One region of the Streptomyces sp. NPDC046931 genome, then DNA from elsewhere that is predicted to be linked to it. Evidence: riboswitches for the same ligand, from Rfam matches in the RefSeq annotation. Region 1 holds a riboswitch; the other holds the start of a gene.
What was found. A riboswitch is a leader RNA that binds a small molecule or an ion and turns the genes downstream of it on or off. The one in region 1 is predicted to bind thiamine pyrophosphate.

Region 1 (7,398 bases):
CCGCGCGCGGTGCATTTCCCTCCCGTGTCCCCGCACGGGAGGCCCACTTCGTGCTCCGGGAGTGACCTTTGGCCACGGTTGGCGCCGCACCCGCACAGTCGTCCGCCCCACCCGCACAGCGGCGCGCCTCTCCGGCGGAGGAGCACCTCCCGCCCACGTCGGCGCAGTCCAGCACCCTCATCGGATCGGTGCAGCGGGCGATGCGGCTGCTGGAGGCCGTCGCCGAGCACGAGTACGGGGCCCCCGCCAAGCAGTTGGCCCGTGAGGTCGGTTTGGCGCTGCCCACGACGTACCACCTTCTGCGCACCCTGACCCACGAGGGCTATCTGCGCCGGGAGAAGGGCCTGTTCTTCCTCGGGGAGGCAGCCGAGCGGTTGAGCGGCAGCGCGGCCCAGCAGAAACGTCGCACCATGGTGAACGACGCGCTCGAACAATGGCGTGATTCGATCGGTGTCCCGGTCTACTACGCGGTATACCGCGAGGGTGAGATCGAGGTCCTCGGTGTTGCCGACAGCCCGGGCAGCCCGGCGGTCGGGGAGTGGGCGGACTTCCGGGAGACCGGGCACGCGCACGCGATCGGTCAGTGCCTGCTGTCGCAGCTCGACGAAGAGGCCCGGCGCGATCATCTCGACCGCTATCCGGTGCAGCCGCTCACGCCGTACACGGTGCGTGACAACCGCAGCCTGGAGCGCCGTCTGGAGCACGTGGAACCGGGGGAACCGGTCATCGAGCGCCAGGAGTACACGCTCGGTACGGCCTGCGCTGCGATCCCCCTCACCGTGGGCCCGACGGCTGCGGCGGTAGCCATCTCCCTGCCTTCACAGCAAGCCGACCGGCTGCTGCCGGCGGCCCGTCGGTTGCAGGCGGAGAGCGGCAGACTGCTAGGGACACTCACCCTCTCTATCAGTATCTGAAAACTCACTCCTTGTGATCTGCTGTGTACGTTCAGCAAACTTCCAGCAGGTGTCAGGGGGATCATTCCTGGCCAGTCGACGGCTACTGACGGGGTAGGCGATGCGCGAGTCGGTGCAGGCAGAGGTCATGATGAGCTTTCTCGTGTCCGAGGAGCTCTCCTTCCGCATTCCGGTGGAGCTGTGTTACGAGACCTGTGATCCCTATGCGGTACGTCTGACCTTCCATCTGCCCGGCGACGCACCCGTCACCTGGGCGTTCGGTCGTGAGTTGCTGGTGGACGGGGTGGGCCGGCCGTGCGGCGACGGCGATGTCCATATCTCCCCCGCCGAGCCGGACACTTTCGGCGATGTGCTGATCCGGCTCCAGGTGGGCGGCGACCGGGCGGTGTTCCGGTCGGGTGCGGTCCCCCTGGTGGCGTTCCTCGACCGCACCGACAAGCTGGTGCCGCTCGGGCAGGAGGGATCACTCGCCGACTTCGACGCGCATCTGGAGGAGGCGCTGGACCGGATCCTGGCGGAGGAGCAGAGCGCAGGCTGAGGCGGCGCGCGGCGCCGTAACGCTTCTGCTGGGGCGTCCTCCCGGTCCGGGACGTCTCAGCGCTTGCGGCGGCGCCCTCTCCCCCCACGGGCCGGGGCCGCCGCAGCCGGGGCGGCGGCTGTTCCCGGCCGGTCGGTCGAGACGACGACGGCGGCCAGGATCGTCGTCACCGGCACCGAGGCGACCAGCCCGATCGAGCCGACCAGCGTGCGCACGATCTCCTCGGCGACCAGCTCGCTGCCCGCGACCGAGACCACGCTGCTCTGCGCGATCGAGAAGAGCAGCAGCAGGGGCAGGGCCGCGCCCGCGTATGCCAGGACCAGCGTGTTGACGACCGAGGCGATGTGGTCGCGGCCGATACGGATGCCCGCACGGTACAGACCGCGCCAGCCCATCGACGGGTTGGCCTCGTGCAGTTCCCAGACCGCGGATGTCTGCGTGACGGTCACGTCGTCGAGGACGCCGAGCGAACCGATGATGACCCCGGCGAGCAGCAGTCCGCTCATGTCGATATGCGGGTACAACCCGTGGATCAGACCGGTGTTGTCGTCCGTGTTGCCGGTCAGTGCCGCCCAGCCGATGAACTCCGAGCCCAGTACACCGATCAGCGACAGGGAGATGAGCGTGCCGAGTACCGCGACGGAGGTACGGGCCGAGAGACCGTGGCACATGTAGAGGGCGATCAGCATGATGGCGCTCGACCCGACCACGGCCACGAGCAGCGGATTCGCGCCTTGCAGGATCGCGGGCAGGATGAAGAAACCGAGCACCAGGAAGCTGACGGCCAGCGCGACGAGCGCCATGATCCCGCGCATCCGGCCCACGACCACCACCGCCACGGCGAAGATGCCGGCGAGCAGGGCCATGGGGAACTTTCGGTCCACATCGGTCACCGAGTACTGAAGGTCCTTGGGCGCGGAGGGCTCGTACGCGACCACGACCTTCTCGCCCTCGTGCAACTGCCGTGACTGGTCCGGCTGCACGATCTCCGTGAAGGTACGGCCCTCATCCTTGCCGGTGTCGACGCGGACCGTCGCCTTCTTGCATGTGCCGGCCGGCCGCTGGGGGGCCGAGCCGTCGCCGGTGGACGCGTTCCCGGTCGGGGCCCCACCCGGGGCGTTCACGGAGGCACAGTCCACCGCCACGACCCTGGTGACCGTCGCCTGTTGGGTCTGCCGGTCGAACCCGACGCCGGAACGCTTGTGCGGCGGGACGCCACCGGGCCACAGCACCACGAGCCCGACCACGACCGCCGCCGTGAACGGGATGAGAATCGCGGCGATGACCCTGCGCAGATGCCGTGAGACAGGGGCGGCGGGGCCGTGGCTGTGGCTGTGGGAGTGGACGTGTCCCTCGTCCGGGCCATGGTGGTGACGCGGCTCGGACGGTGGGTGCGAGGGGGGATGCGGGGTCGGGGTCACCGCCCGATCATCGCAAGAACCCGTGAGGCCCACTGTTCAGCTTGCCCAATCAGACGCTAGCGTGAAAGGACCTTTGCACACGCGGGAGCTCGGAGCACCGGGCTGAGAGGGCGCTGACCTCCGCAGGCGCGATGTTTCACGTGGAACATCGACGGCGGAAACCGCTGCGTCGACCGCTGAACCTGTTACCGGGTAATGCCGGCGTAGGGAGTAGGTCTCATGACCATCAAGGACGCACGCACGCCTGCCTCCGTCCAGGGCGAAGAGCCCCAGGAGGCCGGGAAGTCCATCGGCTGGCACAAGGCGTACATCGAGGGCTCGCGCCCCGACCTGCGGGTGCCGGTCCGTCAGGTGCATCTCACCAACGGGCGGTCGGTCACCCTGTACGACACCTCCGGCCCGTACACCGATCCGGTCGCCGAGACCGATGTCCGCAGGGGCCTTGTGCCGCTGCGGGAGAACTGGATCGTCGCTCGCGGCGACACCGAGGAGTATGCGGGCCGCCCCGTCCGTCCCGAGGACGACGGGATCAGGCACACCTCGCCGCGTGGCGGCCTGCGGAACCTCGACGCGGTGTTCCCGGGACGCCCGCGCCAGCCGCGTCGCGGTCGCGACGGTGCCGCGGTGACACAGCTCGCGTACGCGCGCCGCGGGGAGATCACACCGGAGATGGAGTTCGTGGCCCTCCGCGAGAACGTCTCCCCCGAGGTCGTCCGCGAGGAGATCGCGGCGGGCCGGGCGGTGCTGCCGGCCAATGTCAACCACCCGGAGATCGAGCCGATGATCATCGGCAAACGGTTCCTGGTGAAGGTCAACGCCAACATCGGCAACTCCGCGGTCACCTCCTCCATCGAGGAGGAGGTCGAGAAGATGACCTGGGCGACCCGCTGGGGCGCCGACACGGTCATGGATCTGTCCACCGGCCGCAACATCCACACCACCCGTGAATGGGTGCTGCGCAACTCCCCCGTGCCCATCGGCACGGTGCCGCTCTACCAGGCGCTCGAGAAGGTCGACGGTAAGGCCGAGGAGCTGACCTGGGATATCTACAAGGACACGGTCATCGAGCAGGCCGAGCAGGGCGTGGACTACATGACGGTCCATGCGGGTGTGCGCCTGGCGTACGTACCGCTGACGGCGAACCGCAAGACCGGCATCGTCTCGCGCGGCGGCTCGATCATGGCGGCGTGGTGCCTCGCGCACCACAAGGAGTCGTTCCTCTACGAGAACTTCGAGGAGCTCTGCGAGATCCTCGCGGCCTACGACGTCACCTACTCGCTGGGCGACGGCCTGCGGCCCGGTTCGATCGCGGACGCCAACGACGCGGCGCAGTTCGCGGAGCTGCGTACCCTCGGGGAACTCGGCCGCATCGCAAGGGATTTCCACGTACAGACCATGATCGAGGGCCCGGGACACGTCCCGATGCACAAGATCAAGGAGAACATCGACCTTCAGCAGGAGATCTGCGATGAAGCTCCGTTCTATACGCTCGGCCCGCTGACCACGGACATCGCGCCGGCGTACGACCACATCACCTCTGGTATCGGTGCCGCGATGATCGCCTGGTGGGGCACGGCCATGCTCTGCTATGTCACCCCCAAGGAGCACCTGGGCCTGCCCAACCGTGACGACGTCAAGACCGGCGTCATCACCTACAAGATCGCTGCCCACGCGGCCGACCTCGCCAAGGGGCATCCGGGTGCACAGGAGTGGGACGACGCGCTGTCCGACGCGCGTTTCGAGTTCCGCTGGGAGGACCAGTTCAACCTGGCCCTCGACCCGGACACGGCCCGTGAATTCCACGACGAGACCCTTCCCGCCGAGCCCGCCAAGACGGCCCACTTCTGCTCGATGTGCGGTCCGAAGTTCTGTTCCATGAAGATCAGCCAGAGCATCACGGAGCGGTTCGGCGGTGAGGTGGCCGCGGGTGCGACGGCGGACGAGATCGCCGAGGGGATGCTCCAGAAGTCGAAGGAGTTCGCGGCGAGCGGGAACCGGGTGTACCTGCCGATCGCGGAGTGATCCCCCGCTGTGCGGTGCCGGGACAGGTCCCTGGCCGAAGTTCCGGCCCGCACCCCCTCAAGAGAACGCGGGCCGGCTTCGGTGCTCGAGGTCCGTCACTCCGGCTGGTGTTCCGGGCCCCCGAAGTCCGGGCTGGTGAAGTCCGGGCTGGTGAAGCTGGGGCGAGGGCCCGCGGCGGGGCCGCTGTCGGGGCTGCTGAAGCCCGGACGGCCGTAGCCGAGGTGCGGCATGCGGCTGGGGGTCGGTTCCGGTGCCGTGCGGCTCATCGCGGCCGCGCCCGGATCGGCGAGGGCGTCGCGGAGGAACGGCAGGATGCCGCGCTCCAGCAGTGCCTCGTGCCAGGCCTCCCGGGCCCGTGCCACCTCCGTGATCAACTCGTTCCGGGCGTCGGCGTCCCGGGCCGATGAGCTGTTGCGCAGGGCGGTGAGCAGCAGGCCGATCGCGGCGACCAGGATCGCCGCCGCGGTCACCGCGCCGAAGACCCACCCGGTGGTCAGGAGGGTCCGGGCGAATGCCTGGTCGGGGTTGACCATCTTGAGGATGTAGCCCACGAGCAGGAAGATCGCCGCGGCGGCACCGGCGAGGAAAGGGGCGAGGACCGCGGCGACGGCACCCGCTCCGGCGCTCGCCGCGGCCTCCGACATGGTGGCGGCGAGCCCCTGGCCGTCCGCGTCCGGCTCCGCGGCGTCGGCTTCCTCGGCGTTCTCCTGGACGGACGGGGCGGAAGGCGCCGGCCGACGCAGTTCCTCGCGGATCTGCACATAGTGCTGGTATTCGGCCGCCGCCGCCTCGGTGATGAGGGTGGTCGCGTTCAGCGCCATGGTGCGCAGCTGTTCGGGGTTGAGCCGCTGTCCCACAGCGGCCAGATCCGGGCGGTGTGGTGCGGAGCGCAGCGCCTCACCGAGGATCCGCTCGTAGTCCTGGCGGTCCTCGCTCAGCAGGTGCTGCGGAACGCTGTTCATGTGCATCCCCCGATGCTCCGTAGGGCTTGTGGCTCGGCATGCTGACGAGCCGTCGGGCAGAAACGGAGGGGAGCCTGCTACGGATAAGCCGATGGTAGAGCGGTGACGGCACACGGTGACAGGGGGTTTCCGGAAATTGCCCCCTCGGTTCGGGTGCTCCCGGGACGGTCCCCGCCGGGCGGCGCCGTCCCGTCGAACCCTCAGTCGTCCAGGGGGAGTTGCTGGACCAGCAGTTTTCCGGCCATGGTCACACCGCCGTCCATCGCGATCGCCAGACCGTCCGCGTAGATGTGGGGGCCTTCGACGACCGGGCCCGTGTCGTCCTCGCCGTCCTCCGAGCCGACCTCGCCGAGCAGGTAGGGGATGGGGCTGTGGCCGTGGACGATCCGCCTGCCGCCGTAGGTCTGGAGCAGGGACCGTACGGCGTCGGCGCCGCCCTCGTCGCGGAAGGAGAAGCGCTTGGTGAACTTCCGGAAGAGATCCCATACCTCGTCCGCGTCATTGCGCGTGAGGGTCTCGCGGATGGTGTCGTTGACCGCTTCGATGGAGTCGCCGTAGTCGAGGTAGGCGGTGGTGTCCGAGTGGACCAGAAGGTGTCCGTCGACCTCCTCCACCGCGTCGAGACGGGCCATCCACTGAAGGTGGTGGTCCTGCAGGCGGTCCATGTCCGTCTTCTGGCCCCCGTTGAGCAGCCAGGCCGCCTGGAAGGTTGCGGTGCCCGCGCCCGAGTTGACGGGCGTGTCGCCGAACCGTTTGGCGCCGAGCAGCAGCAGTTCGTGGTTGCCCATGAGCGCCTTGCAGTAGCCGCCGGCCGCGGCCGCCTCCGCGGACAGCCGCATCACCAGGTCGATCACACCGATGCCGTCGGGTCCGCGATCGGTGAAGTCCCCGAGGAACCACAGCCGCGCCGTGCCCGCGGACCACTGGCCCTGGGCGTCGATGAGGCCCTTTTCCCGGAGCGCCGCGACGAGCTGGTCGAGATAGCCGTGGACGTCTCCGACCACGAACAGCGGTCCGGGCCCTTCGGCGGGGGGCTCGGCGGGGACGGGGACCGGGTCGACGACCACCTGCGTGTCACCGCGGTTGATGACCGGGAGATCCCGCTCGGTGGGTGTGTACGCGTCGGAGTATCCGGGGGGGTACTCCTCCGGCGGTGCGGGGGGTCCGGTGACCTCATCGGGGGGCGTGCTCTGCGCGTACGGACCGGGCTCGTGGACGTACGCGGGCACCCGGAAGTCGCGCAACGTCTCCGTCCGTTCCGCCTCGGGTCCCTGACCGGCCCCCTGAGTCATCGACCCCTCCACCATCGCGCCGCATCTGCACCACATCGGACTGCCTGGTCGCAGCGGTCCGCGGTGTCGTGGGCCCATCATAGGAATGCGGATCGCGCCATGTGATGACCCAGGGGTGGTGAATCGGGGAAGGACCCCCGGTCACCGCGGCTTTCGCCCTAAATGGACGGTGCTTTCCCTGCTGCGACCAGGTGCGTCACCCGCCTGCGGGCAACCTGCGCGTCACCCTTCCGCGGGCGGCCGGTGTGC
Region 2 (7,398 bases), on a different contig from region 1:
CCTTGTCGCGCAGCTGCACGATGTCGACACCGCCGGCGAGGACCGCGTCGAGGAACTCGGCGAGGTCGCCCTGGCGCTTGCGGGCATCCGTGCACAGGTAGACACGGGCGTCGGCGAGCCGGGCGGTGCGGGCGGTTTCGGGCACGGTGGGTCCCCCGGGGTCGGTGGCGTACGGGCCGCGGCGGGCGCGGCCGACCGGAGGCCGGGGCCCGTGGACCCGCGGTCCGTACGCCGGACGGTTTTTCTCGATCGGATCAGACGGCGAGCGCCTGAGCGCGGCGCTTCACCTCCGTGCCGCGATTCTCCCTGAGGGCCTGCGCGGGGGTGCCGGGCAGGGTGGGATCGGACGTGAACAGCCACTCGATCATCTCTTCGACCGTGAAGCCGTCGTCCCGCAGCAGGGTCAGGGTGCCGGACAGGCCCTTGACCACCTTGTCCCCGTCGATGAAGGCGGCGGGGATGTGCAGTGCGCGGTTCTCGCCGCGGCGTACGGCGATGAGCTGGCCCTCCTTGACCAGCTGTCGCACGCGGGTCACCTCGACGCCGAGGGCTTCGGCGATGTCGGGGACGGTGAGCCAGGCGGGCACAAGAGCATCGATCTTTGCGTCAATCTCGGTCACGGGATCAAGCGTGCCATCCCGGACTGACAGTCGGAAGCGGGGCGCCTCCGGTGGAGTGCGGGTTGCCTCCGGCGGTGGACACGGAGGGCCGCCGCGTCCCGCTGACGGGGGGATGCGCAGGGCAGAGGCTAGGCCGTCGCCTCCTTCAGCGGGCGCGAGGGATCCGCCAGCAGGCCGGGGTCCATCGGGGCACCCGATTCGATCAGCCGACGGCCCTGCGCCAGGTCCCGGGGGCGGCCCACCGCCAGCAGGCCCACCAGCCGGCCGGAGCGCAGCCAGCACACCGCCCAGGCGGCTCCCCCCGGGTCCCCGCGCCACACCGTCTGATCGGCGGACGCATGGTGGCCCACGTACTGGACGAAGCGGCCGAACTGCTCCGACCAGAAGTACGGCACGGGGTCGTACGCCATCGGTGTCTCCCCGATGATGTTCGCGGCCACCGTGCGCGGGCCCTGGAGGGCGTTGTCCCAGTGGTGGACCAGCAGGCGCTGCTCGTACCGCCCCGACGGGAAGGACGCGCAGTCCCCGACCGCGTACACGTCCGGCACCGATGTACGCAGATGCTCGTCGGCCAGTACCTCCCCGTGCACGCCCAGCTCGATGCCCGAGCCGGCGAGCCACGCCGTGGCCGGGCGCGCTCCGATGCCCACGACCACCGCGCCCGCCGGCACCCGGGACCCGTCGTCGAGCACCACGGCCCCCGGCTCGACGCGGTCCACGCGCGCGCGGGTGCGCAGTTCGGCCCCGCTGTCCGCGTACCAGGCGGCCATCGGCGCGGCCACCTCCGCGGGCAGCGCCCCCGCGAGCGGCCGGTCCGCGGCCTCCACCACGGTCACCGCGCAGCCCGCCTCACGCGCCGCGGTGGCGAACTCGGCACCGATCCAGCCCGCGCCCACGACCACGATGTCGTGCTGCTCGGCGAGGACCGGCCGCAGCCGCTCGGCGTCGTCCAGCGTGCGCAGCAGATGCACACCGGGGACGCCGTGCGCGCCCGGCAGCCGGATGGGTTCGGCTCCGCTGGCGAGGACGAGAACGTCGTATGGGACGGGTCCCTCGGTGGTGTCCAGCTCGTGGTCGCCGGGGCGCAGGCCGACCACCTCGCAGCCCAGCCGGAGTTCGATGCGCAGGGCCTCGAAGTCGACGTCGAAGGCGGAGCCCTCGGCCTTGCCGAGCAGCACGGCCTTGGACAGCGGCGGCCTGTCGTACGGCTGGTGCGGCTCCGCGCCGATCAGTGTCACGCTGCCGGTGAAGCCCTGTTCGCGCAGGGCGACCGCGGTCTGCACCCCGGCCATGCCCGCGCCCACGACGACGACGCGCCGTGCCGAATCGCCCCGTGCCTGCGTCTGCTCGCTCACCTGATCACCATAGTCAACTGACAATGCGTCAGTCAGGGGGCATGCTGAGTGACCTGCTCCACAGCACTCGTCCCGCTGGCTGCCGCACCCCGTCCGAGCCGCGCGCACCGGGGAACCGGGGGCGGTCTCCCCTTCGCATACCCGCCCGACGGCGGTACAACCTCACCCCCGTGAGGCTCTCTTACCGGCGCGGACGGGCACGGACTAGGGTGGCCCCCGTACAAGCACTCGCGGGAGCCCGGACGCACCGGGCTGAGAGGGAGGCTGGCCGGCCTCCGACCGTACGAACCTGATCCGGATCATGCCGGCGAAGGGAGGGGGCTGGACGCCCATGTCGCCCATACGTACCTCAGACGTCCTCGTGGTCGGGGGCGGAATCATCGGACTCGTCACGGCCTGGCGCGCCGCGCAGCACGGGTTGGCCACGACCGTGGTGGATCCCGCCCCGGGTGGTGGAGCCGCCCAGGTGGCCGCCGGGATGCTCGCCGCCGTCACCGAACTGCACTACGGCGAGCAGACGCTGCTCGCACTCAATCTGGAGTCCGCGCGCCGCTACCCGGACTTCGCCGCCGAGCTGACCGAGGCCGCCGGCCAGGACCTCGGCTACCGCCGGTGCGGCACGCTCGCCGTCGCGCTGGACGCCGACGACCGCGCCCACCTGCGGGAACTGCATGCCCTCCAGCAGCGGTCCGGCCTCGCGTCGGAGTGGCTGAGCGGCCGCGAGTGCCGCCGCCTGGAGCCGATGCTCGCGCCCGGTGTGCGCGGCGGGCTCAGGGTCGACGGCGATCACCAGATCGACCCGCGGCGGCTCGTCGCGGCGCTGCTCACGGCCTGTGAACGGGCCGGCGTCGTCTTCCACCGCGGATGGGCCGAGCGGCTGACGGTACTGCGGGAGCGCGCCGCCGGCGTCGGCACCGCCGGCGGCACCGAGCTCGCCGCCGGGCAGGTCGTCCTCGCCGCGGGCAGTCTCAGCGGACGGCTCGCCGGGGTTCCCGAGCAGGTCCTGCCCCCCGTGCGCCCGGTGAAGGGGCAGGTGCTGCGGCTGACCGTGCCGAAGGGGTACGCACCGTTCCTGAGCCGTACCGTGCGCGCCGTCGTCCGCGGCGGCCACCTCTACCTGGTGCCGCGTGAGAACGGCGAGCTGGTGGTCGGCGCGACCAGCGAGGAACTGGGCTGGGACACGACGGTCACCGCGGGCGGGGTCTACGAGCTGCTGCGCGACGCCCACGAGCTGGTCCCCGGAATCACCGAGCTGCCGCTGACCGAGACCCGGGCCGGACTGCGCCCGGGCTCCCCGGACAACGCGCCGCTGCTCGGCCCGACGGAGCTGGACGGCCTGCTGCTGGCCACGGGGCACCACCGCAACGGCGTCCTGCTCACCCCGGTGACCGGTGACGTCATGGCCCATGTCCTGACCACGGGCGAGCTGCCGGACGAGGCCCGCCCCTTCACGCCCCGGCGGTTCGCCGCCGCCACGCTCACGGAGCAGCCCGCATGAACATCTCGGTCAACGGGGAGTCCCGCCAGTTCGCTCCCGGTACCGCACTCGACGCCGTCGTACGAGCACTCACCGCGGCTCCCTCCGGTGTGGCGGCCGCCCTCAACGAAACCGTCGTCCCGCGCGCGCAGTGGCCGTCGACCCGCATCTCCGAGGGGGATCGTGTCGAGGTCCTCACCGCCGTTCAAGGAGGCTGATCCGATGGCCGACGATCCCTTCGTCCTCGGTGGGACGACGTTCTCGTCCCGGCTGATCATGGGCACCGGCGGTGCGCCGAGCCTCGATGTCATGGAGCGGGCGCTGGTGGCGTCCGGTACGGAGCTGACGACGGTCGCGATGCGGCGCGTCGACGCCTCGGTGCACGGCTCGGTGCTGTCCGTGCTCGACCGGCTCGGCATCCGGGTGCTGCCCAACACGGCGGGCTGCTTCACCGCGGGCGAGGCGGTGCTCACCGCCCGTCTTGCGCGCGAGGCGCTGGGCACCGACCTGGTGAAGCTGGAGGTCATCGCCGACGAGCGGACGCTGCTGCCCGACCCGATCGAGCTGATGGACGCGGCCGAGACTCTGGTCGACGACGGTTTCACCGTCCTGCCGTACACGAACGACGACCCCGTCCTCGCCCGGAAGCTGGAGGACGTCGGCTGCGCCGCGATCATGCCGCTGGGCTCGCCGATCGGCTCCGGGCTCGGTATCCGCAACCCGCACAACTTCCAGCTGATCGTGGAGCACGCGCGTGTGCCGGTCATCCTGGACGCGGGCGCGGGCACGGCCTCGGATGTGGCCCTGGCGATGGAGCTGGGCTGCGCGGGGGTGATGCTCGCCTCGGCGGTCACCCGGGCGCAGGAACCGGTCCTGATGGCGGAGGCGATGCGGCACGCGGTGGAGGCGGGCCGCCTGGCCCGGCGGGCCGGGCGCATTCCGCGCCGGCACTTCGCGGAGGCGTCGTCGCCGACGGAGGGCATGGCCCGCCTGGACCCGGAGCGGCCCGCCTTCTGAGTCCGGGGCCGGCCACCGCGGCCGCGCGCAGGCGGGCCGGCCCCACATGCGGGGTGCGTCACAGCTCGGCTGCAGTCGTGCCCCGGTGGGGCGGCGACGGAGAGGGCCGACAGTGGTCCCTCGTAGACTCACCTGCGTGGATACGACCCTTCAGGACCCCCTCGTCGGGCAGGTGCTCGACGGCCGCTATCGCGTGGACGCACGGATCGCGACCGGCGGGATGGCCGCGGTCTACCGGGCCGTGGACACCCGCCTGGACCGCGTCCTCGCGCTCAAGGTGATGCACCCGGCACTGGCCGCGGACGCGTCGTTCGTCGAGCGCTTCATCCGTGAGGCCAAGTCGGTCGCGCGCCTCGCCCACCCCAATGTGGTGCAGGTCTTCGACCAGGGCACCGACAGGTCGTACGTCTACCTCGCCATGGAGTACGTCGCCGGGTGCACCCTGCGTGACGTGCTGCGCGACCGGGGGGCGCTGCGCCCGCGCGCCGCCCTGGACATCCTGGAGCCGGTGCTGGCCGCGCTGGGCGCCGCGCACCGTGCCGGGTTCGTGCACCGCGACATGAAGCCGGAGAACGTACTGATAGGTGACGACGGCCGGGTCAAGGTGGCCGACTTCGGTCTCGTCCGGGCCGTCGACACCGTCACCAACACCACGGGCGCCGTCCTCGGCACCGTCTCCTACCTCGCCCCGGAACAGATAGAACACGGCACGGCCGACCCCCGGGTCGACGTGTACGCGTGCGGGGTCGTCCTGTACGAGATGCTGACCGGCGCCAAGCCGCACCACGGCGACTCCCCCGCCCAGGTGCTCTACCGGCATCTGAACGAGGACGTGCCGCCGCCGTCGGCCGCCGTGCCGGGGCTGGCGGTCGAACTGGACGAACTGGTCACGGCGGCGACCGCCCGCAACCCGGAGCTGCGTCCGGACGACGCGGTGGCGCTGCTCGGCCAGGTGCTCGACGCGCGCAGCGCGCTCACCGCCGAACAGCTGGACGCCGTACCGCCGGGGGCCCTCGCCTCCGAGCACGACAACGCCGAGGACCGTACGAGCGTGATCCCGCGTCTGCTGCCGGGCCGCCCGGCGCGCGGCGACCACGGCGACTCCGAGGCCGTACTCAACCGGACGAGCCTGCTCCAGACCCCGCCGCCCGAGCCCGCCGGGCGCTCCAGGCGTCCCCGCGGGGTGCTCGCGCTCGTCCTCGCCGCACTGCTGGTTTTCGGCGTCGGCGCGGGCGTCTGGTACATCAACTCCGGCCAGTTCACCAAGGTCCCGCCGCTGCTGGCGAAGACCGAGGCCGAGGCGCGGACCCGGCTGAAGCGGGCCGGGCTCGAGGCCGGGCCGGTCAGACACTCCTACAGCGACACGGTCAAGCGCGGCACGGTGATCGGCACCGATCCCCCGGCGGGCGCGCGGATCCGCTCCCACGACTCGGTGACATTGACCGTCTCGGACGGCCCCGAGACGGTGCAGGTGCCCGATGTGAAGGGCGACCCGCTGGCCAGGGCGCAGGACCGGCTCAAGAAGGCCGGCCTGGTCCCGGGCATGGTCACGCAGGCGTTCAGCGAGGACGTGCCCAGGGGCTCGGTGATGGGCACGGACCCGGTGGCGGGCACCAGGCGTCACGGCGGTTCGGCGATCGCGCTCACCGTCAGCCAGGGCAGGCCGGTGGAGGTGCCCGAGGTCACCGGCTCCTCCGTCGGCGACGCCACGGACGACCTCGAGGAGGCCGGCCTGAAGGTGCGGATCGCTGACACCCAGGTCACCTCCGAGTTCGACGCCGGACAGGTCGCCCGGCAGTCCCCGGAACCGGGCAAGGAGGTCGGCGAGGGCGACACGGTCACGCTGACGATCTCCAAGGGCCGCGAGCAGGTCGAGGTGCCGGACGTGGTCGGCGACAACGTGGACGACGCGAGGAAGACCCTGGAGGCGGCGGGCTTCCAGGTCGAGGAGGACCGCGGCCTGCTGGGCCTGTTCGGCGACACGGTCAAGCACCAGTCGGTGAAGGGCGGGAAGAAGGCGCCGAAGGGGTCCACGATCACCCTCAAGATCCGCTGACGGGCCTCGCCGGCGCCCGGCCGGCAAGGCGCACGGACGCGCGTGACACCCTTGGGGGGTGAGTACTTCCCCGCCCCTTGGCGCCCTCGCCGCGTCCGCCGTCCCCCGCAACCCCGTCGGCAGTCATGTCCCCGTGGCGGGTGGTCTGCACTCCGTCGGGCTGGCCTACGCGCGGGACATCGGGGCCGAGACCGTGCAGGTCTTCGTCGCCAATCCGCGGGGCTGGGCGACCCCCGCGGGCAATCCCCGGCAGGACGAGGCGTTCCGCGCCGCGTGTGCCGCCGGGTCGATGCCGGTGTACGTGCACGCGCCGTATCTGATCAACTTCGGCTCGCACACCGAGGCGACCGTCGACAGGTCGGTGGAGTCCCTGCGGCACTCGCTGCGCCGGGGCCGCGAGATCGGGGCGCTGGGGGTCGTGGTGCACACCGGGAGCGCCACCGGGGGACGGGACCGGGCCGTCGCGCTGCGGCAGGTGCGTGAGCGGGTGCTGCCGCTGCTGGACGAGCTGACGCACGACGACGACCCGTATCTGCTGCTGGAGTCGACCGCGGGCCAGGGCGCCTCCCTGTGCTCGCGCACCTGGGACTTCGAGACGTACTTCGCGGCCCTGGACGCGCATCCCCGGCTGGGCGTGTGTCTCGACACCTGCCATGTCTTCGCGGCGGGGCACGATCTGACGGGGCCGAGCGGCATGCATCAGACGCTGGATCTGCTGGTGGACACCGTCGGCGAGGGGCGGCTGAAGCTGGTCCACGCGAACGACTCCAAGGATGTGGTCGGCGCCCACAAGGACCGTCACGCGAACATTGGCTCCGGCCATATCGGCGAGGACCCGTTCCGCGCCCTGATGACCCACCCGGCCACTGCGGG

Region 2: another riboswitch for thiamine pyrophosphate. It lies ahead of thiO (glycine oxidase ThiO); the one in region 1 lies ahead of thiC (phosphomethylpyrimidine synthase ThiC).

What each region holds. Positions count from the first base shown of each region.
Region 1 covers NZ_JBEYWX010000002.1:177,802-185,199, reverse strand. The annotation lists gene ABZ876_RS04885 (IclR family transcriptional regulator C-terminal domain-containing protein) at 201-914, shown strand; gene ABZ876_RS04880 (SsgA family sporulation/cell division regulator) at 1,015-1,452, shown strand; gene ABZ876_RS04875 (YibE/F family protein) at 1,509-2,873, opposite strand; TPP riboswitch at 2,945-3,100, shown strand; gene thiC (phosphomethylpyrimidine synthase ThiC) at 3,093-4,895, shown strand; gene ABZ876_RS04865 (hypothetical protein) at 4,991-5,863, opposite strand; gene ABZ876_RS04860 (metallophosphoesterase) at 6,058-7,164, opposite strand.
Region 2 covers NZ_JBEYWX010000003.1:70,558-77,955, reverse strand. The annotation lists gene thiE (thiamine phosphate synthase) at 1-145, opposite strand, end outside; gene ABZ876_RS07545 (Rv2175c family DNA-binding protein) at 255-620, opposite strand; gene ABZ876_RS07540 (FAD-dependent oxidoreductase) at 749-1,975, opposite strand; TPP riboswitch at 2,196-2,308, shown strand; gene thiO (glycine oxidase ThiO) at 2,307-3,473, shown strand; gene thiS (sulfur carrier protein ThiS) at 3,470-3,670, shown strand; gene ABZ876_RS07525 (thiazole synthase) at 3,675-4,469, shown strand; gene pknB (Stk1 family PASTA domain-containing Ser/Thr kinase) at 4,606-6,525, shown strand; gene ABZ876_RS07515 (deoxyribonuclease IV) at 6,584-7,398, shown strand, end outside.